Linked DNA regions of Paraglaciecola sp. L3A3. The protein of the gene in region 1 interacts with the protein of each later gene in a pairwise test. Links are inferred from orthologs where the notes say so. Each region holds a gene or a part of one and is shown on either strand. Other genes may lie near its edges. The genes, in order: GQR87_RS11085 and lolA.

What was found.
Region 2: the proteins of GQR87_RS11085 (region 1) and lolA interact in binary tests that used the Escherichia coli proteins (3 or more experiments, as listed by UniProt). The link is inferred for Paraglaciecola sp. L3A3 from one-to-one orthologs.

Annotation. Positions count from the first base shown.
Region 1 is NZ_CP047023.1:2,641,687-2,654,246, forward strand. Bases 5,582-8,402 are described here. They hold GQR87_RS11085 (lipoprotein-releasing ABC transporter permease subunit), read right to left. Parts: upstream 7,688-8,402; coding sequence 6,476-7,687; downstream 5,582-6,475. Other genes in these bases: GQR87_RS11075 (MmcQ/YjbR family DNA-binding protein), read right to left, coding at 5,582-5,709; GQR87_RS11080 (phosphoribosyltransferase), read right to left, coding at 5,792-6,352; GQR87_RS11090 (PilZ domain-containing protein), read left to right, coding at 7,885-8,402. Also shown: GQR87_RS11040 (ribonuclease HI), read right to left, coding at 1-441; GQR87_RS11045 (sensor domain-containing diguanylate cyclase), read right to left, coding at 444-1,340; GQR87_RS11050 (alpha/beta fold hydrolase), read right to left, coding at 1,340-2,146; GQR87_RS11055 (MarC family protein), read right to left, coding at 2,437-3,057; GQR87_RS11060 (flavin reductase family protein), read left to right, coding at 3,387-4,046; GQR87_RS11065 (thiol-disulfide oxidoreductase DCC family protein), read left to right, coding at 4,118-4,543; GQR87_RS11070 (SDR family NAD(P)-dependent oxidoreductase), read left to right, coding at 4,506-5,237; more of GQR87_RS11075, read right to left, coding at 5,308-5,581; more of GQR87_RS11090, read left to right, coding at 8,403-8,487; mfd (transcription-repair coupling factor), read left to right, coding at 8,487-11,981; GQR87_RS11100 (CsiV family protein), read left to right, coding at 11,981-12,560. UniProt on the Escherichia coli protein: Part of an ATP-dependent transport system LolCDE responsible for the release of lipoproteins targeted to the outer membrane from the inner membrane.
Region 2 is NZ_CP047023.1:2,268,849-2,279,774, forward strand. Bases 7,906-10,696 are described here. They hold lolA (outer membrane lipoprotein chaperone LolA), read left to right. Parts: upstream 7,906-8,869; coding sequence 8,870-9,523; downstream 9,524-10,696. Other genes in these bases: GQR87_RS22585 (DNA translocase FtsK), read left to right, coding at 7,906-8,841; GQR87_RS09510 (replication-associated recombination protein A), read left to right, coding at 9,520-10,696. In the rest of the region: rpsA (30S ribosomal protein S1), read left to right, coding at 1-820; ihfB (integration host factor subunit beta), read left to right, coding at 935-1,225; GQR87_RS09465 (lipopolysaccharide assembly protein LapA domain-containing protein), read left to right, coding at 1,378-1,656; lipopolysaccharide assembly protein LapB, read left to right, coding at 1,656-2,825; pyrF (orotidine-5'-phosphate decarboxylase), read left to right, coding at 2,827-3,525; GQR87_RS09480 (HPP family protein), read right to left, coding at 3,586-4,122; GQR87_RS09485 (hypothetical protein), read right to left, coding at 4,134-4,289; ald (alanine dehydrogenase), read right to left, coding at 4,523-5,671; leucine-responsive transcriptional regulator Lrp, read left to right, coding at 5,794-6,279; more of GQR87_RS22585, read left to right, coding at 6,415-7,905; more of GQR87_RS09510, read left to right, coding at 10,697-10,878; fluoride efflux transporter CrcB, read left to right, coding at 10,880-10,926. UniProt on the Escherichia coli protein: Participates in the translocation of lipoproteins from the inner membrane to the outer membrane.

The DNA.
Region 1 (12,560 bases):
TTTATCAATAACATCTTTACTTGATGTTGCTTGATGCCCTACGACCTTAACAAACTGGCATTTTATGCTAGCGGTTAAATGGTAAAATTCTTGATACAACTGATAATTACTGTGAAGTTTATTTTTACTCGTCATATATCGATTCTGTTCAAGTCGAACTTGCCGGTCAGGCAAACCGATAATATTTTGGCAATCGGTATAAATGGTTAAACTTATATTTTTATCATCACTAATGGTCGTTATGTCTTGTAATGCCCACAACAGGGTTTGTAACTCCAACTTTGTCGAACTAGTTTGGGTAAAGCGTTTAATATTAACGTCATTTGTAAGGATATCTACTAAAGCACTTCGTTCAGTGACCACCAAGTAAGCACCATACCCGACCTTCAACTTAGTATTAACACTAGCGTCTGTGAAAACCTGTAAATGTTGAATAGACATAACTAGTGGGTCGCAACTGCAGTTTTGTTTCGCCCGGAGTTCTTGGCATCGTAAAGAGCTTTGTCAGATAAATTTAATAGTAGATCAAATTGTTTGTTGATATCTTTTTGGCTGACCACTAAGCCGATACTCACAGTAATATGTAAATTATCAACTGATTGACTTTGTACCTTTTTCCTTAATTTTTCGGCAAATATAAAGGCATTTTTCTCATCCATGTGAGGTAATACCATTACAAACTCTTCTCCCCCTACCCGTGCAATTAAATCATTAGTGCGTCGACCTTCGGTCAATATGTTGGCTAAGTTCACTAGAACCTTATCACCAGCTTGATGACCATAGGTATCATTAACATGTTTAAAAAAATCCACATCGATTGTTAGCAATGCATAGGTCGATGAATATCTCGCCACTAAATGAGATAGCCTGTCGGCCTGAACTAAAAGTTCGCGCCTATTTAACAAGCCTGTTAGAGGATCTGTTGTCGCCATGAGAAACAATTCTTGCGACTGTTCTTCCAGTTTATTTTTGGTCTGAATCAACTCACTATACAGCTTGTCTCGGTTTGTACATGAGGTCATTGACCAAAAAGAACGACCATCTTCAACTAACCGAATATTAGCCACAACAGATATAGCGACACCATCTAACCCAATCCAATTCAGCTGAATTTCTTGCACAAGCTTTTCGTTTAGTAGGATTGGAAACACATAACTATCGATAAAAATGTTTGAAGCTTTTGTAAAGCAATTAGCTATGGGAGTATTGATTAGTTTATTGCGAGGTAGACCACTTAATTTGTTAAGATAGTCATTGCAAAAAAGAATGTTTCTATCTTGGTTTACAACCATATGCCCAGAACAAAAATCATCTAAATTTGCAATACTGACCTGGGTCATTAATGACTCTCAAGAAAACGCAGCACTATCGGAGTAATGTCTAAATAATTGGTCATGTGCAAACAATGACCTTCGGCATCAATAACCACAAGCTGGCTATTGACTATATTTTTATGCATATATTCGCCAACTTTTACATCGGCCAATGCGTCCGAAGAGCTTTGTAGGATCAGCACCTCGCACTTCATGTCATTTAAAATGTCTCGATGGTCTGAAAAAAATGTGGCTTTAGCAAACGTTTTTGCCACTATTGGGTCTGTACTACAGAAACTACCAGATAGTTCACCGATAAGCTCTTGCGATTGCGAGCTACCTATAACAAGTGGGGCTAAATAGTTAGCCCAACCGATATAGTTTTTATCCATTAGATCTATCAATTCTTCTAAATCTTGGCGCTCAAATCCACCTTGATAATCTGGGGGAATATTTAAGAAACAAGGTGAGGGACAGATCATAATAATTTTTTTAATTATTTGTGGAACATCAAGAGAGGCGATAGAAGCAATAATTGAACTCACAGAATGACCAATAATAGTCACATCTTTAAGTTGTAACTCGTCAATAATCTCGATTATATCTTGCGCATATCCTTCTAGTGTTGAATATCGATTTTGTGAATATTCTGCTAACAATGAATTTCCAGAACCTACGTAATCAAACAAGATGACTTGATAGTGTTTTTCTAACTCAGCCAGCATAAATCGCCACATATTTTGATCACAGCCGAATCCATGGGCAAGCATCAATGTTGGGGCATTATTTAAACCTGAGACTTTGACGTTATTTCGTAATGATACGTTATGCATATTAAACTATTATTTTCTGCTCTTGAATATAAACTCAGTATACAGATAGCATCCATGCAGTCACTCGGCTAATGAATATTAATTTAAGTTCGAGGCTTGTTTCACCAATTCATAATAAAAAGTGAGCTCTCAGAATACCCCCCTAAAAAGCACTTGAAATCATTTTAAGCCCCGTATATAAAATGATGCTAAATCATTACTTCGTTTGAAATTAAGATTATTATTAAAACTAATAGGGTAAACAATCAGAGATGATTTATTTCTGGTGTAAACATATAGTTGTTTGTGGTTTATACCTGCATGAATTTAAAATAATCAGTCAAACCCGTTAATATATTAGTGGTGGCAATGGCTGAAAGAATTAAGCCCATCACTCGGCTAATAACACTGGCCCCACTATTGCCAATAAAACGGCTGATTAACCCAGACATTAACATTAAAATATAAGCTAACAGTAAAACGCCTAACATAACTAATGCAGTCAATGCTTGTTCTAAAAAAGTATACACAGAATTTTTAGTTAAAAGTACCGCAGCTAACATAGCCCCTGGACTTGCTATAGAAGGTATTGCAAGGGGAAAAATAGCCGTTTCTTTATGAGACTTTCTTAACAGTTTTATTTCTTCTTCCGGTTTACTTTGACCAAATATCATATTCATGGCAAATAGGAATAACACAATTCCTCCGGATATTTGAAATGCCGGAAGAGGAATATGCAAAGAATTCAACAAATATTCGCCAATAAACAGGAAAAACAATAAGACAAGGGCAGCGACAATTGTCGCCAGTAAAGCAACACGACGCTTAGTCTTTGCGTCATATTTATCAGTTACCGCAATAAACACCGGTAGAGTACCTATTGGGTCAATAACAGCAAAAAAAGTAATAAAAACGGCAACAAAATCTATCATGTAATTTTTAGTCCAAGCGCAGGGTGAAAGTTTTTTGAATTTAATAAAGAAAAAAATATGGCATTAATAATTATGAAATCAGTTTGCTAACTAATTCGTTATTAGAACAATATAGTGAATGTGTGTTGTTCACAACAGATCAACGAATTAATTAACCCAGTACATCTCTAACATTTCTAAGAATAAACTTAAATTTATCTTTGTTTTTCAATTGATTAAGTATTCATTGTACAACACGGTCTTATGTATTCAAAGGAAACTAGTGATCGATAACCCATTCGAGTACGTACGAAATTACAAGACAGTGTCAGCAAAGGCCAAAAAACTTGATAAGCAATATTAATATAGACCAACTTAATACTATGCCCTCAGACTACAGAGCTAGGTTGATAAATAGTTTGTCCGGATTCAAAAGTGCTAATTTGGTGGCAAGCCGAAGTAAAAATGGAGTGAATAACCTGGCTATTTTTAGCTCTGTATTTCACCTTGGAGCTTCACCCGCTTTAGTGGGATTTGTCACTCGGCCAAATACAGTTGAAAGACATACTTTAGCAAACATCCAACAAACCAAACAATTTACTATTAACCAAGTTAACAGCGGTTTTTGGCAAGCGGCACACCAAACGTCTGCCCGTTATGATGCCAACGTATGTGAATTCGAACAAACAGGATTAACCGTTGAAGAGATAGATAACATTAACGTCCCTTTCGTCAAAGAAAGTAAATTGAAATACGCGTTAACTTTGAGGGAAATAATCCCAATGGAAATAAATAACACCTTATTAATAGTGGGTGAAATAAGCCATATCATTTGCATGCAAAATGCTATAAAAAAAGATGGCTACATAGATTTACAAGAATTAAACACAGTTTCTGTATCAGGCTTAGATAGTTACCACACAAGCCAAAGATTATCCCGTTTAAGTTATGCTAAACCAGACCAATTATTAACATTGTTAAATGTGGATGGGCAGCCTGATTATTTATAATCAAAAAAATAGCCATAATCAACCTTGTTTACTTCCCATAACGATTTACCCAGAGCTAATAGGAAAACTTTATGCTAACGATATTTTATGATGGTAATTGTCCAATGTGTTGTGCAGAGATGAATAAGCTAAAGGGTTATGATAAAACAGAGCTAATTCATTTAGTAAATATCCAACAAGACAACTTTCAAACTCTTTACCCCCATGTCAAATATAGCGATGCCATGAAAATACTGCATGGATATTATCAAGGACAATTATTACTTGGATTATCCGTCACTCACAGGGCTTGGACTCTAGTTGGTAAAGGCTTTTGGGTGGCTCCGCTTAACTGGCCAGTGATAAAAACTATGAGTCATTATGTCTACTTATTAGTAGCTAAATATCGTCACCCTATTTCCACTTTTCTTAGCAAACTTTTAGGGCTTAAAACCACTCAATGTAATTCAGGAATATGCCATGACAAGTCGAACAACATTAATAATAGGTGCAAATAGCAGCATAGGCGCAGCAATTGCGGCACATCACCAACAACTGCCAACCGAAGACATAATATTAATTAGTCGTAAAATTACGCATCAACTAGCGACAGCTAAAAATGTAAAAACAATAATGGTTAAAAATTATCAAGCCAACTCAATAGATTTGGCAATTGAACAACTTAAACACATCAACAGCAAAGCTATTGGTCATGTATATATTTGCAACGGAATTTTACACAACGATGCACTTCGCCCAGAAAAACGACTAGAGGATTTTAATCAGGAAGCGTTTAATCAGGTGATGACGGCAAATGCATTAACACCTATATTATGGTTACAAAAGTTAACACCAATCCTGACAGGAGAAAAGCCTTGTAAAGTAGTATTGTTTAGTGCTCGCGTTGGCAGTATAAGCGATAACCAATTAGGTGGCTGGTATAGTTACCGAGCATCAAAAGCTGCGTTAAACATGATGATAAAAACTGCTTCAATAGAGTTAGCCCGTAGAGCAAAAAATATAAAATTAATAGCCTTTCATCCGGGGACAACAGACACAGCCTTGTCTAAACCCTTTCAACACAATGTGGCAAAAGACAAATTATTTAGCAGTGAATTTGTCGCAACAAAACTATCTGAAATAGTTGAAAATGTAGCAATAGATCAAACTGTGAGTTACTTAGATTGGCAGGGGAAAACGATAGACTGGTAAAAACAAATTAGGTAACTGTTTGAATATTTTAATTGTGACTATGAGTATTCATTCTAAATAAATAGTTAATTTACCTTAATAGCAAAATTGATTGTTGCTGTTTTTTACTCATCTTATTCACCACTAAATCAAAGCTATTATCTATCATACGTTCAATTTCACCTTGAGGAATAGAGCCATCTAAGATCACTGTGTTCCAGTGAAGTTTGTTCATATGGTAACCGGGAATAACTGCTGGGAATATATCTCGTAACATGACAGCTTCTTGAGGATCACATTTAAGATTCATCCAATAATCTTGATTGTCGTTTCCCACGTTCTCTGTGTTATCTCTCCTGCCCATCTTACCAATGGCTAATGTAGCAAACATTTTATCTTTGACCTTGTACACAGCTATGCCCTCGCCAAAAGGAAACACCTCAGCGGTGAAAGGTTTTGTCAGCAAATATTGTTGAGCTTGTTTCTGATCCATACTTAATCCGCTACAGATTTAATCTGCAACTCATAAAAAAGGCCTCTTAAATTAAGAAGCCTATATTTAAATAAATCGACTCTTATTGTTTTAGTAAATCGTGTACATTGCATAAATCAGTTTTACCATTAATGATTTCGTCTGGCGTTAATCCTGAAATCTCATGGGGAAACACTAACCACTCGTTACTTTCATGTACAAAATAATCTGGCACAATATTAGTTTTGTTATTATCTGGTTTGTAATATGGGCAAGCAATGCGTATATCTTTAGGCATATTAGCCCGTGATAACTTTTTAATTTGCGCCATTAAAGCTTCAACACTTCGGCCTGAATCAAATACATCATCAACAATTAGTAAACTATCTTCAGCATTGGCATTTTCTATTAAATAATGTAAACCATGAACTTTAATAGTTTTAGATTGTTGATTTATTCCATAATATGAAGAGGTACGGACAGCTATATGATCAGTCTCTACTTTTTTGAAGTCAAAATACTCTTGAACAGCAATACCAATTGGTGCACCACCTCGCCAAATACCAATAATAAATTCAGGGCGAAAACCACTGTCATAAACTTGGGCAGCAACACGGAATGAATCTTCCAGAAGTTGCTGTGCGGTGATAAATGTTTTTTCCATCAATATTGACCTTATGAAACCTTCCACCATGTATTTTATGGTGAGTTTTGTGTTTTGATAACAATTGTAGACTAGCCGGTCATTGTATACCGAAATAACCTTAATTACAGAGTTCTACGCGATTTATTCATATTTTAATGCATTCGCTGGACTGACTTTTAGCGCTTGGTAGGCTGGATACAAACTTGCCACAAAACACAATATCAAGGATGTGAGGATCAGAATGCCGACTTGATGCCATTGTAAATCTATTGGTAAACCAGTGCCATCTGGCCCTAAAAAGATGGGGACATTCAATAAATCTAAAATATTATTGATTTGCGATACCAACAGTAAACCTAAGGTTAAACCAATTACAGTCCCCTTAATGCCATTGTATGCACCATTAAACAAAAATATGCCCATAATGTTTTTACGGGTCATTCCTTGAGTCAGTAATATAGCGATATCCCCTTGTTTCTCGGTCACCACCATGACTAATGCTGACACAATATTAAATGCAGCCACAGCGACAATTAATAACAACATCAGCGACATCATATTTTTTTCCATTTTAACAGCATCAAATAATGCGCCTTGTTGAATGCGCCAATTAGTCGATTCATAACCAAGGTTTTCTAACTCAGCTGATACCGCTTTATAATCAAACGCATCTTGTAAAAATAACCGAGTTTGCGCGATACCCTGTTTTTTAGCACGCAATAATTTTGCAGCATCATCAACATTAAGCAGAATGACTTTATCGTCTAAAGCCGATCCCACATCGTATATGCCCACCACGTTAAAAACTCTTTGGCTATAAATCCGCCCGAAAGGACCAAAAAAACTATTGCCTGAGGCTATTAATCGAGTTTTGTCGCCTATCCGTAGTTGTAATTGAATAGACAAAGCACGGCCTATCACCACCCCATACTCACCTTTATTTAAATCAGACAGTTTGCCAATCAACATATTATTGCTAATAACCGAAGAGGTCTGCATCGCTTCCGGATCCACGCCATGAAACTGCACACCTTTAAGCCCTTGTGCTGATTGTATTAATCCCTCACCCTCAATATATTCTGTACTGGCAAGCACGCCAGCAATATCATCAAATTGAGTGGGTTCAAAAGATGAATGATTATTGGTTTTCACTAAAATATGAGGTGTAATACCTAGATTACGCAGTTTTAGTTCGCCTTCAAATCCGTTCATAACAGACAAAACGGTAATCAAAGACATTAAGCCTAAAGCAATGCCGGCCACAGAAAACATATTAATAAAGGCAATAAAATTACTACCTTTTGAGGCTTTTGCATAACGTAAGCCAATAAAAGCAGGTAAAGGATAAAACATGTAAGATAGGACTCTTTGCCAATAAACAGTTAAAAAATAAGTGTTTAACTATTGGTATACTATTGAATGTTGATGAATAATACGTGCTTGATGGCTATGTCACAAGTAAAGCATATGTTTCATTACGCCAATTGTTAGTATGTAGAACTGCTTTTGTGAATGATCAATAATAACCAAATCATAGACTCGGGGAATGAATGGATAAATTAACTCTGCAGCAGAAACATGAACAATTCAGTGAATTCTTTATGATTAATCACGATCTCCCAGTCAATATACGTGAACTTGCACGTGACTTTGCTTTACCTGATGTTGATGATCTACACAACCACATGCCCTATACCTTTCAAGTGGCCAGTGAGATAGGGGCTATAGAAAGCAAAGCATTGCGACCTTTACGTAATTTAGGTGAGCATGCTAGTGAATTAGTGGAATTTCTCAATCATCAATCCCGCAAGATTGATTTAATGATGTCACTTATTTTACAACAGCAATCAGATCCAGCAGAGCAATTTTATTCTGTTCAATTTGGTGGCGGTGGTATCACGATTAGTACCGACAAACCAATTGATATAGGTACAAAAATCGAACTTAAACTTTTTCTTCGAGAAGAAGCTTGTGCCATATTTTGTTTTGCTGAAGTAATCACTTGTAAGCCCCACCAAGATACGTACCATATATCCCTAATTTACACTCGTATTCGTGAAGAAGACCAAGACTTATTGGTCAAAGCGAGTCTCCATTTACAAGCGATTGCCTTGCGCAAACGAAATAAGCAAAAACAAAACGAACAAAATTAATGACTCTTAGTATATTTTCACCACCGTTACCTAACAACACTCAAAAGTCTAAAAACGATATTCGTCATTGGGGTTCACTCCAAGGAAGTAGTAACGCTTTAGTCATTGCCAATGCAGCAAATAATGCCGACGGACCAATCTTACTAGTAACTGCTGATACCCCTAGCGCTATCAAGTTAGAAAAAGAGCTAGATTATTTCTTAGAAGATCAAACTTTAGAAGTACAATTATTTCCAGACTGGGAAACCCTTCCCTATGATAATTTTTCACCTCATCAAGATATAGTCTCACAAAGATTAGAAGCACTTTATCGACTCACACAAGGTGATAAACGCATATTTATAGTGCCCATCAATACCTTGATGATGCGCATGGCGCCAGTAGATTATATTGGCAAATATTTGCTTATACTGAAAGTTAAGCAAAAATTGGCCATTGATAATTTTAGATCAGGTTTAGAACGTGCTGGCTATTTGCATGTTAACCAAGTGATGAGTCACAGTGAGTTTTCAATACGCGGTAGTATTATCGATTTATTCCCTATGGGTAGCCAACATCCGTTCCGCATAGATTTATTTGATGACGAAATTGATACCATTCGCCATTTCGATCCTGAGACACAGCGCTCAGGAGATAAGATTGATGAAATAAAATTATTACCCGCCAGAGAATTCCCAACTGATAAAGAAGCCACTAGTTTATTTAGACAACAATATTTAACAAAATTTGATGCTAATAACAGTAAGGAATCGGTTTTTCATCAAGTAGGCAAAGGATTAATGCCTGGCGGTATTGAATATTTCTTACCCTTGTTTTTTACCGAAACAGCCACCTTATTTGATTACCTGAATCAAGATACTACAGTGTTAATGCACGGTGACTTACATAAAGCCCATGAACATCATTGGAAAGACGTTAATCATAGATACGAACAACTAAGATACAATTTAGTCAGGCCGTTACTTCATCCTGCAGATATATACATGCGAGACGAGGAGTTATTTGCCGCTCTGAAAAATTGGCCCAGAGTACAAATACAATCTGAGAACCTAGATAAAAAGTCTGGGCATTATAACTTTGCTACGTCTGTTGTAACCGAGGTGGCCTTAAAACCACAGAATAAAATCCCTTGGACTGGATTAAAACAGCAAATAGCCGATTGGCAGTCTAAAAAAGTAAAGGTTTTATTCAGTGCCGAATCAGCTGGACGCCGTGAAGGTTTATTAGAAATATTAACTAAAGCTGATATCAAACCTAAACATTTCAAACATTTTAGCGATTTCATTTTAAGTGATGACGAAATAGGCATTACAGTTGGCCCTGCCGAATTTAGCTTTTTGTTGTCAGATCCTGAATCAGATATAGCCTTTATTACAGAAACCGAATTACTGGGTCACAAAATAAGCCATAGGCGTAAAAGAGATACCCGCCAAGGCACAGATGAAAATGCCATTATCCGCAATTTGGCTGAATTGCGTTTAGGCCAGCCAGTGGTACATTTTGATCATGGTGTAGGACGCTATTTAGGCTTACAAACTCTGGATGCCGGTGGCGTCACCACAGAATATTTATCCATTGAATATGCGAAAAAAGCCAAACTTTATGTACCTGTTGCTTCATTACATTTAATCAGCCGTTACAGTGGTGGTGATATCGATCATGCACCTTTACATCATTTAGGTAATGACACTTGGACTAAAGCTAAAAATAAAGCTGCCGAAAAAGTACGAGATGTAGCAGCACAACTGTTAGACGTTTATGCCAGACGAGCAGCGAAACCGGGCTTTGCCTTTAAAATTGCTTGGGATGAATACCAAGCATTTAGTGATAGTTTTCCTTTTGACGAAACGCTAGATCAACAAAAAGCAATTAATGCTGTTATTCAAGACATGGGTTCTGCTAATGCAATGGATAGATTAGTCTGTGGTGATGTTGGCTTTGGTAAAACAGAAGTGGCCATGCGCGCAGCGTTTATCGCAGCTAACCAGGGCAAACAAGTAGCGATTTTAGTGCCCACCACGCTGCTGGCCCAACAACATTTTGAAAACTTCAAAGAACGCTTTGTCAACTGTCCCTTTAGAATTGAAGTGTTATCACGCTTCGTTAGTGCGAAAGATGCCAAACAAGTCATTGCCAATATAGAAGAAGGTAAAATCGATATTGTGGTGGGTACGCATACCCTGTTACAAGAAAAGCTTAAATTTAATGACTTGGGCTTAGTAATAATTGATGAAGAACACAGGTTTGGCGTACGTCAAAAAGAGAAGTTTAAAGCATTACGTTCAGACGTAGATATTCTAACGTTAACCGCCACACCTATTCCTCGTACCTTAAATATGGCACTCAGTGGAATGCGCGATTTGTCGATTATTGCGACTCCGCCTGCCAAACGTTTACCTATTAAAACTTTTGTGCAACAGCGCAATAAAGAGCTTATTCGCGAAGCTATCATGCGAGAAATTCTCCGTGGTGGTCAAGTGTACTTCTTGCACAACGAAGTAGACACAATTGAAAAAACAGCCGAAGAGATAAAAGAAATTGTTCCTGAAGCCCGCATTTCAATTGGCCATGGGCAAATGCGAGAACGTGAATTAGAAAAAGTCATGACAGACTTTTATCACCAAAGATCAAACGTGCTTCTATGTACAACCATTATAGAAACCGGTATTGACGTACCCTCAGCCAATACCATTGTAATGGACAGAGCGGATCATTTAGGTTTAGCGCAATTACACCAATTACGTGGTCGTGTAGGTCGTTCACATCACCAAGCTTATGCTTATTTATTAACCCCACACCCTAGACGTTTAACAAAAGATGCAAAAAAACGACTAGAAGCAATTTCTTCTCTGGAAGAACTTGGAGCTGGTTTTGCTTTAGCCACTCACGATCTAGAAATTCGTGGGGCGGGTGAACTTTTAGGTGATGGTCAATCAGGTCAAATATCCAGTATCGGCTTTACCTTATACATGGATATGTTAGAACAAGCTGTCGAAGCATTAAAAGAAGGTAAAGAGCCTAGTTTAGATAAGGCTTTATCTGAACAAACAGATATAGATCTGCGAATACCTGCACTAATACCTGATGATTATATTCATGATGTGAATACACGTTTATCTTTGTATAAAAACCTAGCTGGTTGTAAAGATGAACGAGCAATAAACGAATTACAAATCGAAATGATTGATCGCTTTGGTTTATTACCGCAAAGCACCAAGAATTTATTAGACATAGCCTTGTTAAAAATCAAAGCTAAAATAATTGGAATCAGTAAAGCAGAGGGTACGAGTAAAGGAGGGTTTGTTGAGTTCTCACAAAAAACTCAAATTGACCCAGGTTTTATTATTAAGTTGATACAGTCACAACCAAGAGTGTATAAGTTAGACGGACCACAAAAATTGAAATTTAACGTGCCTACTGAATCAGCCGCAGATAGACTAGCTATGTTTAAAGATATCCTTGATCAATTTAGTCAACAATTGCGTCCAGCATAATGAGTAATATAAGTAAAATGCAAAGTGTATTAACTAGTAGTATCAAAAAGGCAGTCACTTCACTTGGTGTGGCTGTAGTCACTTCAGCTGTCTTAAATTCATCGGCTTATGCGGCTGATAAAGAATGGTGGTTTGATGTTGAAGTCATCGTTTTTACTCGAGATTTGTCTACCAGCCCTGTAGCAGAGGCTTTTACTCAATCTTCTTTATTGCCCGCTGCTACTGAGCATACAGATTTAATTACTTCTTATTTAACACCTGATTTGACTTATATGCGCGGAGATTTACCTTTTTGTCGTCAGTCAAAACTCGCAGCCATAGAACAACAGAGACAAAAGGATTTTGCATTTCCTCAACCTATAGTTGAAGCAGAAGAACAAACAGGTGAGCAAGTAGAAAACTCAATTCCTGAACTCGTATCAGTGCAGACTGATGAAACAGTAAATACGGAAACCACGACAGACGAGAATTTTGAATACCAAGTAGCCACCACAGATATATTTGCTGACCAAGACAAAGATTCGGCTTCTAAGCTTGCCTCAGCAGCACCTGCTCTAAAGGACAAAATACAAGAAACAG
Region 2 (10,926 bases), 370 kb from region 1 along the record:
AACTAACCTTACTGACTACGGTTGTTTCGTAGAAATCGAAGACGGTGTTGAAGGTCTAGTTCACGTTTCAGAAATGGATTGGACTAACAAAAACATTCACCCATCTAAAGTGGTTAACCTTGGTGATGTTTGTGAAGTTATGGTTCTTGAAATTGACGAAGAACGTCGTCGTATTTCTCTTGGCCTTAAACAATGTATTCCTAACCCTTGGGAAGAGTTCGCTAAAGCACAAAGCAAAGGTGACAAAGTTTCTGGTAAGATCAAATCTATCACTGACTTCGGTATCTTTATCGGTCTTGATGGCGGCATAGACGGTCTTGTTCACTTGTCTGATATTTCTTGGAATAAGACAGGCGAAGAAGCTGTTCGTGACTTTAAGAAAGGTGATGAAATCTCTGCTGTTGTCCTACAGGTTGACCCTGAGCGCGAGCGTATTTCTCTTGGCGTTAAACAAATTGAAGAAGACCCTTTCAATCAGTACATCACTGATACTAAGAAAGGCACAATTGTTGTTGGTACAATCACAGCCGTTGATGCTAAAGGTGTAACTGTTAAACTTGCTGATGAAGTTGAAGGTTATATCCGTGTAGCTGATTTAGCTCGTGAACGTATTGAAGATGCAACTGAAGTAGCAACTGTTGATTCTGAAATCGAAGCCAAATTTATGGGCGTTGATCGTAAGAACCGCGTTGTTAACTTATCTGTTAAAGCGAAAGACCAAGCAGATGAAAAAGAAGCGTTAGATAAAGTAAATCAACAAGAAGAAGTTGGTTTCAGTAACGCTTTCGCTGATGCATTTAAAGCAGCTAAAAACGACTAATAAAAACAGTGGCAAACGTGTTAGTTATTTTTTAAAACATTATTAGTTTTGACAAATACGCTAACGCGTTTATTATCGGTATTAATAGCTTTTTGATTAATTGGGGGTTTGTAAATGACAAAGTCAGAACTTATTGAAAGACTAGCCGATAAAGCACGTCAAGTACCTGCTAAAGATGTTGAGTCTGCGATAAAAGAAATGTTAGAACAAATGGCGCAAACCTTACAAAAAGGTGAGCGGATTGAAATCAGAGGTTTCGGTAGTTTTTCTCTACATTATCGTGCTCCACGTGTTGGGCGTAATCCTAAAACGGGCGAAACAGTGAAATTGGAAGGTAAATACGTTCCTCACTTTAAACCTGGCAAAGAATTACGTGAGCGGGTCAACGAAAGCTTAGCTAATTGATTTTTATAAATAATTTAAAAACGGCACTCCAATTCGAGTGCCGTTTTTGTTACAGTAGCAATATAATCTATTCAAACCTGTTTTTTGTAGCTTAAATACGATACAAAAACTACAATTCCATTGAACAAATAACACTAATTAGGAGAGCTGGGTTGAAAGTCAAAGGTTTAATACTGCTTATCTTTATTCTGCTGGTGTTAGTTATTGCGGGTTTTGTTGGTTCACAAAATGGTCATTTAGTTTCAGTTAATTATTTAATTAATGATTTTTCTAGCCAAGTGAAAATGTCATTTGTCCTAGGGATAACGTTTATTTTAGGTTTTAGTGTTTGTTTCATTTTAAGTACGGTTTATGTGTTCCGTCTAAAATGGCGGATCACAAGCCTAGAAAGAAAAAATAAAAAACTCTCACAGGTATCACATAGTCAATAATGCTAGAACTTCTCTTTTTATTACTTCCTGTTGCAGCCTGGTATGGTTGGGTAATGGGTCGAAACAGTGTTCGCCAAGCTCAGCGTAAACAATCTAGTATTTTAGCTAAACATTATTATCGTGGACTTAATTTTCTCTTATCTGATGAGCCTGATAAGGCAGTTGATACATTAATTAAAATGATTGATCTGGATAGTGACACGGTAGAAACCCATATTGCAATGGGAAAGTTTTTCCGTCATAGAGGCGAATTGGACAGAGCTATCAGGGTCCATCAAAATTTAGTCAGTAAAGAAGAAATATCCGCATCTTTACGTGAAACTGCTTTATATGAGTTAGGCAGAGATTATATTTTAGCTGGTTTTTTAGAGCGGGCTGAAAATGCATTTTTACAATTAATGAATAGCCAAAAACATTTTCTTAATGCACAAATTCAATTATTTAATATTTATCAATCCACTAAAGATTGGCCTAAAGCAATAGAATTAGCTGAGCAAATGATGGGTGCTGGCGGAGATAGTGAAGAACTATGCGCTCGAGTCGCCCATTTTTATTGTGAACAGGCATCTATAGAAATCAGAAATAATCAATTTGAGATAGCAGAATCAAACCTTAATAAGGCGATTCAGGCTGATGATAATGCAGTACGGCCATGGTTAATGTTAGGTCAAATGGCCATGAAACAAGAATATTATTCTGCTGCAATTGAGCATTTAGAACAGGTTCCGGTACGAGATATTAACTGGTTAAGTGAAGCCATTCCTTTGATCGCTGAGTGTTCAGAAAAATTAGATGATGAGCAAAAGTTCACCCATATATTAGAAAGGTATTGGCAACACTGTGCCACAGCATATTTGGCAAAAGTTACCCAAATGGCTAAGAATGGTCAGAGTTCTGAAGCAGCTGAAGTCTTATTAGAACAATTGAAGAAACATCCCACTATGAAAGGTTTTAAAACCTTAATGGCTTTATATATAGATTTACAAGAACATGAACAGTCTACAAATAGCCTAGTTTTACTTAAAGGTCTAGTAGAAGAACAAATTAAACAAAGACCAAAGTATAGATGTCATAGCTGTGGGTTTTCAGGTGGACAAATTCATTGGTTATGCCCTTCATGTAAAAAGTGGGGCACAGTTAAACCGATTAAAGGCCTAGACGGGGAATAAAGTGCAAGATCCAAAAGTAGTGGTTGCGTTAGATTTTGATAATCAACAAAAAGCCAATTCGTTTATAGATAGGTTAAATCCCGAATTATGTCGCTTAAAAATTGGCAAAGAAATGTTTACTCATTTTGGTCCTAGCTTTGTAAAAGGCTTAGTCGATCAAAACTATGATGTGTTTTTAGATTTAAAATTTCATGATATTCCTAATACTGTAGCAAAAGCTTGCCAAGCTGCTGCTGACTTAGGTGTATGGATGGTCAATGTACATGCTTCAGGCGGGCCTAAGATGATGGAGCAGGCTAAACTAGCACTAGATAGTAATGGGTTAACGACATCTCCATTGCTAATCGCTGTGACTGTCTTAACTAGCTTGGATCAGCAACAATTATCAGCTATTGGGATTAACTCCACACCAGAACAGCATGTACTAAGATTAGCTAAACTTACTAAACAAAGTGGCTTGGATGGTGTGGTCTGTTCAGCGCAGGAAGCCGAATTACTGAAACAAACTTTAGGAAAAGAATTTTTATTAGTGACTCCGGGGATCCGCCCAGTAGGCACAGATGTTGGCGATCAAAAAAGAATTATGACTCCACAACAGGCTATGGCAGTGGGTGTTGATTATATGGTTATCGGTCGTCCAATTACTCAAGCGGCCGATCCCTTGGCAGCCCTAATAGATATTAACAATTCTATTCAATAATTCACGAATATAGCTTTTTAATGTGTGTTGAGTAGGTGTATATATAAATTTTTTTATATTTTACACCTGCTTTGTCGATTTATCCTCTAACAAATATTTCAATATATCCATTGTTGTCACTACTCCCTTTAAAATACCTTTTTCTGTAATGAATAATCTGTGTATGTCATTTTTTACAATTAATTCATAGGCATCATAAATATTTGCGTTACCATTTATTGAAAATACCTTAGTAGTCATGATTGAGTTAACTGTACAATAATCGTTGGCTTTGTCTTGGATCCGTCTTATTTCGGATTCGTCCATATTGCCAGCAAATGGTCCACAGAATTGAGTGACTAATTTCTGAATTTCTTGTTCGCTAGGTTCATGGCTTTCAAAACGAATAATGTCTGATTGTGTCACTACACCAACTAGTTCATCGTCTGCTGCAATGACAGGTGCACCTGAAATATTATGCTTAATAAAAAATTTTGAAAGTCGGCGAATAGACCATCCCTCGTAAACAGTTAATACGCCATTAGACATAATTTTTGAAATGTTAACTTGGTTAAGTGCTTGTTTAATGTCTTGGTTAATACATTTATCAATAATCATATAATAGCGCCTCATGTTTCGTTGAAATCAAACGTTTCGATATGCCTAATTTCAGTGTAACGTAAAACTAAAGGGTGTAAAGGCGAACTAAATAACTTAGTTAACCTGAGTTCTGGATAAGAAGTATCGTCTAATCTGAATTTATCATTACAATTAAATAACTTCATAATATTCACCCAAATCACCTCACTTGGATGCTTACTCGGTGACGAAATTTTTCGTGTATAGCAAGGCGGATTGTCGTACGTAATAACGTGTTATTGCTAGACAATCCAACGCAGCTAGGCACAAAAAGAGCGTTATCGAGAGGTTCGGCTTATCCAGTATTCAGGTTAGTTATATGCTTAGGTTTAGCTGATTCTGGACTAGTTGTAGCAAGGCTATTAAAAACGCCTAACTACTAGCAATTTTTTGATTGTTTTAGATCTAGCGCTTGCTTTGCTTGTACAAACTCTAAACTAATCTTATTTGATAATGCTTCTGCTACTGCTTTGTAGGTTACTTTACCTTTATGTACATTTAAGCCATTCATTAAATGGGGATCGTCTAAAAGAGCCTGTTTAAGTCCTTTATTTGCTAATGTTAATCCATTTAGTAATGTAGCGTTGTTAAGTGCTATTGTTGAGGTACGAGCAACACCACCTGGCATGTTTGCAACACAATAATGTACGACCCCATCAACTATATAAGTGGGATCTTGGTGAGTTGTAGCTTTAGATGTATCGAAACATCCTCCTTGATCAATCGCTACATCTACTACCACAGACCCTTCTTTCATACTCTTAATATTTTCACGGGTTAAAAGTTTTGGTGCTGAAGCCCCGGGAATAAGTACCGCCCCTATTATTAAGTCGGCTATTGCCGAGTATTGTTCAATGCTCTCAATCGTTGAGTAGACTGTTTTGACTTGACCTAAAAAAATGTCATTTATTTCTCTTAACCTAGCTAATGATTTATCTAAAATAGTGACATCAGCACCTAAACCTAAGGCCATCTTTGCAGAATTTATCCCTACCACACCACCACCAATAATCATTACTTTTCCAGGTGCTACTCCTGGCACTCCACCTAATAATGTACCGCTTCCTCCATATGTCTTTTCTAAAAAGTGAGCGCCGGCTTGTACGGCCATCCGCCCAGCCACTTCACTCATAGGGGCTAGAAGTGGTAATGTATTTTTGTTATCAGTCACTGTTTCATAAGCGATACAACTGGCACCAGATGCTATTAATAATTCCGTTTGTGTAGAATCAGCTGCTAAGTGTAAGTAGGTAAATAATATTTGATCTTGATGAAGCATTTTACATTCATTTGCTTGTGGTTCTTTCACTTTGATTATCATGTCGGAATTGGAAAAGATTATCTCCGCTTCGTTTTTTACTGTCGCACCAGCATTAATATAATCTTGATCTGAAAAGCCAATAGCACTTCCCGCGTTTTGTTGTACCCAAACTTGGTGGCCATGATTAATAAACTCTTTCACTGATGCGGGAGTGAGTCCAACCCGGTATTCATGATTTTTTATTTCTTTAGGTACGCCAATTAACATTTTAAAACCCTAGCTATTAAGTATTAGCTTGCAGTATAGAGTAATGCATTCAGTTTTTTACTGGGTAATATCAGTTTTCACGGTATATAATGCTGTGATATGGCAATATTGCGGTTTTAACTATGCTGGTAAAAACACCGAAACACTTAGATAGAATTGATAGAAACATACTCATCGCACTGCAAAAGAATAGCAAAATAACTAATTCCGAATTGGCACTAAATGTTGGTTTAAGTGCGAGTCCTTGTCTTGAGAGAGTCAAAAGGTTGGAATCACAGGGATATATTACTGGTTATCATGCTCGTGTCGATCCAACTAAGTTGGGTGCAGCTATGTTGGTTTTTGTTGAAATCACGCTAAGTAAAACTTCAGTAGATATATTTGAAGAGTTTTCCGCAGCGATTAGGGCACATGAGGATATTCAAGAGTGTCATCTAGTCTCGGGTAGTTTTGACTTTTTACTAAAAGCTCGAGTAGCCGATATGTCGAGTTATCGTAAATTATTAGGTGACACTTTATTACGTTTACCGGGTGTAAGTGAATCAAGAACTTATGTCGTTATGGAGGAAGTTAAAGAGTCCACACAGGTTAAAATAAGTTTGAAATGAATTTCTTGTACTGGATTGTTTAATAACCGAGCGATAGGCCGCAGCTTGCTAGGATTTTTATGACTTGACTGGTATCTTATAGCTATTAACTAGTAATTGGCTTTTTAGTCTCAAACTTAGAACGAATATAACACTATGGCAAGACTCACAGGCATCCAAAGAATAATGGAAGTTGGCATGATTATCAGTGCGGCTTTTGCATTTTTTTTACTGTTGGCCTTAGCTTCATTTCATCCTGCTGATCCAGGTTGGAGTCAAGCTGGATTACAAACCAACGTTAACAATTGGGTTGGCCCAATTGGCGCTTGGTTTGCAGATATTCTTTTTTTCACCTTAGGTACTTTCGCCTATACCTTACCATTTTGTTGCGCATTTTTAGGTTGGTTTTTATTTCAACAAACTAAAAATTTGTTAGAAGTTGATTATTTAAATATTGGTCTAAGAATTATCGGTGTAATCTTGTTAGTGCTAGGAGCCACAGGTTTACTCAGTTTAAATGCTGGTGATATACATAATTACGCTTCAGGTGGTGTGGTGGGGGATATTCTCAGTTCGTCTTTAGTTCCATATTTTAGTTTAGTTGGTACAACATTATTGTTGCTCAGTTTTTTTTGTGCAGGGGTGACCTTATTAAGTGGTATCTCTTGGCTAACTATTGTCGATAAATTAGGTGAACTAACTATTTTTACTGGTTTATTTATTTTCCGTGCGCCAGCTAAACTCAAAGAATCAACAACACCTCTATTAAATTTTAAAAAGCCAAAGGAACAAACCGCAGAACCAATCAGGCCGGCTGCAGTAGAAGACAACTTTTGGAACAGTGATATTCAAGTTGCTAGCGATTTTGATGATAATGATATCCCTCCTTTTACTGTTGAACCTATGGTTCCTCAAGACATTCTTGATGATCCCGAACCTCAAAGTTCGACTAAAAATCCAATATCTATCACCGAGTTAAAGAAAAAAATTAATTTATCTCGGAAAAAAACTAAAGATGAACCCGATCCTCAGGTTGAAAAAGCCGTTGCTGATACTGACCCTAGCGGATCAGAAGAAGGAACTGAGCAAGGACCTATGCCGTCTTTTGAATTATTAGAACGCCCAGATAAAATTAAGAATCCTATAACCCCAGAAGAACTAGAAATTGTATCCCGTTTATTAGAAGCTAAATTAGCTGACTTTAATATCGAAGCTAGGGTAGTGGGCGTTTATCCAGGGCCTGTAATCACTCGTTTTGAAATGGATTTAGCACCAGGTGTCAAAGTCAGTAAAATCACCACCCTATCTAAAGATTTAGCTCGTTCTATGTCGGCAATATCAGTTAGGGTAGTTGAAGTTATTCCAGGTAAATCAGTTATTGGCCTCGAACTACCGAATAAAAAACGCGACATGGTACGTTTAAGTGAAGTGATAGTTGATGAAAGATTTCAGTCTGCTGAGTCTCCTTTAACTATGGTACTTGGTGCAGATATTTCAGGTAAACCTGTATTTGTCGACCTAGCCAAAATGCCGCACTTATTAGTTGCAGGTACTACAGGTTCTGGTAAATCTGTCGGTGTTAACGTGATGATTTTAAGTCTGTTATATAAATCTACGCCTGAAGATGTGCGTATGATCATGATAGATCCTAAAATGCTGGAATTATCGGTTTATGAAGGTATCCCTCATTTATTAGCTGAAGTAGTGACTGATATGAAAGAAGCTGCGAATGCACTGCGTTGGTGTGTGGGCGAAATGGAACGTCGTTATAAATTAATGTCAGCTTTAGGGGTGCGAAACCTGAAAGGGTTTAACACCAAAGTATTAAATGCAATTGAAGCCGGTGAGCCCATTCGAGATCCTTTGTGGAAGTCAGAGGAAAGCATGGAAACAGAAGCGCCATTCTTAGAAAAATTACCGGCAATTGTGGTCGTCGTCGATGAGTTCGCCGACATGATGATGATAGTAGGTAAAAAAGTTGAGGAACTGATTGCGCGTATTGCGCAAAAGGCTAGGGCAGCAGGCATTCACTTAGTGCTTGCCACACAAAGACCTTCTGTTGACGTTATTACCGGATTAATTAAAGCTAATATCCCGACTCGTATTGCTTTTCAAGTATCTTCTAAAATTGACTCGAGAACCATACTCGATCAACAAGGTGCAGAAGCCTTATTAGGCGCTGGTGATATGTTGTATTTACCACCTGGAACAGGTGTACCTACTCGAGTGCATGGAGCATTTGTTGACGATCATGAAGTCCATGCTGTTGTTGCTGATTGGAAAAAACGCGGGGCTCCTCAATATATAGATGAAATATTAAATGGTGATGCGAGCGCAGAAATTTTATTGCCAGGTGAACAACCTGAAGGTGAAGATCAAGAATTTGATGTATTTTACGATGAAGCTGTGGCATTTGTCACTGAAACAAGACGTGCTTCAGTATCTAGTGTGCAGCGTAAATTCAGAATTGGTTACAATAGAGCCGCGCGTTTAGTGGAACAAATGGAATCTAGTGGAGTCGTAAGTTCACAAGGCCATAATGGTAATCGCGAAGTACTTGCTGCTCCGGCGCCAAGAGATTAAACAGCTTAATACAGAGATTTAAATTTTCATGAAAAAAACATTTCCAGCTAAATTATTTTGTTTGTTAGTTGCCAGTTTATTTATTACTGCTAATTCATATGCAGCACTAAGTGGCAACATTGTGAGTGACGCTAAATTAGCATTACAAATAAAATTGCAGCAATTAAAAAGTTATCAAGCCGACTTTACGCAAAAAGTGGTAGATATAGAGAACACTGTATTACAAGAAGCCAGAGGCAATATTGTATTGCAACAACCTAATAAACTTTATTGGGAGTTACTGGCACCGAATGATAATATCTTGTTAGCGGATGGACAAACCTTATGGAATATAGACCCATTTATGGAGCAGGTAGTTGCCTATAATCAGGATTCCGCCATCGAGAATAACCCATTGATCTTACTCACTGATCCTAGTAGCAATAAGTGGTTAGAATTTAACGTTATGGTGAAAGATAAAGAATTTATTATTAGCCCAATACAACAAACTGGTAGTGTAGAAACGTTACGCTTAGTATTTGATCGTCAGGATAAACTTGTTCAGCTTGAAACAACAGACGTACAGAAACAAACCAGTACTTTAACCTTTTCGAATATATTGCAAAATAAAACGTTAACAACGAATAAGTTTGTTTTTACTATGCCAGAAGGCTATGAATTGGATGATCAGCGCGCCTTATGACAGAGGAATTTAACTTTAATCCTGAGCAATCCGGGTTAATTTCTGATGAGTTTATTCCTTTAGCCGCCAGAATGCGTCCAGCCGTTATTGAACAATATTTTGGTCAGCAGCATATAGTGGGAGAAGGAAAACCCTTGCGTGCGGCATTACTCCGTGGTCAATGTCATTCTATGATTTTATGGGGCCCGCCTGGTACCGGAAAAACCACTTTAGCTGAATTGGTCGCCAATCATTGCCATGCTCATATCGAAAGATTATCTGCCGTTAGTAGTGGTGTAAAAGATATACGTCAAGCAATAGATAATGCCAAACTTTATGCGCAGCAACAAAAACGCACTATTTTATTTGTTGATGAGGTACATAGATTTAATAAAAGTCAGCAAGATGCATTTTTGCCTTATATAGAAGACGGTACTGTTACTTTTATTGGTGCCACCACAGAAAATCCGTCTTTTGAATTAAATAATGCATTATTGTCTAGAGCTAGGGTGTATGTCCTCAAAAGTTTGAACAGTGAAGAGTTAAATTTAGTTTTACAACAAGCTTTAACCGATGAAAAACGCGGCTTAGGAAATTTGGGCTTATCGATCGACTCAGATGCCAATTCTATTTTATTAGATCTGGCCAGTGGTGATGCAAGGCGTTTACTGAATTATCTAGAATTGACCGCAGATTTTTTACCTGTTGATGCAAAAGAAAAAGTATTAACTGCAGAAATGGTAAAACAAGCTGTAGGTGAAAAAGTCGCTCAGTACGATAAAGGTGGCGATTTATTTTACGATTTGATTTCAGCTTTTCATAAATCAGTTCGAGGTTCAGCCCCCGATGCAGCTCTTTATTGGTATGCGAGAATGTTAGTAGCTGGATGTGACCCTTTGTATGTGGCTAGGCGTTTATTAGCTATCGCAACTGAAGATATTGGTAATGCCGATCCAAGAGCAATGGAAATTTGTTTAAATGCCTGGGATATATTCCATCGTGTGGGACCTTCAGAGGGCGAACGAGCTATTGCTCAGGCAACCTTGTATTGTGCCAGTGCAGCAAAAAGTAATGCTGTATATGTAGCTTTTAAGGCCGCGGTGAATGAGGCTAAAGATACCTCGGATTACCCAGTGCCAGAACATTTACGTAATGCACCAACCAGTCTAATGAAAGATTTAGGTTATGGCCAAGAATATCGTTATGCCCATAATGAATCCTATGCTTATGCGGCAGGCGAATGTTACTTCCCTGAACAATTAAAAAATACAGAATATTATAAACCTAATGATAGAGGTCTGGAAAAAAAGCTTGCCGAGAAGCTAGATTTTTTAAGGGAACTAGATAAACGTAGTCAGGAACAAAGGTACCGTTAAGATGCAAAGTTTTATGATTTACGTGTTTATTGCGCTAGGAGGGGCTTC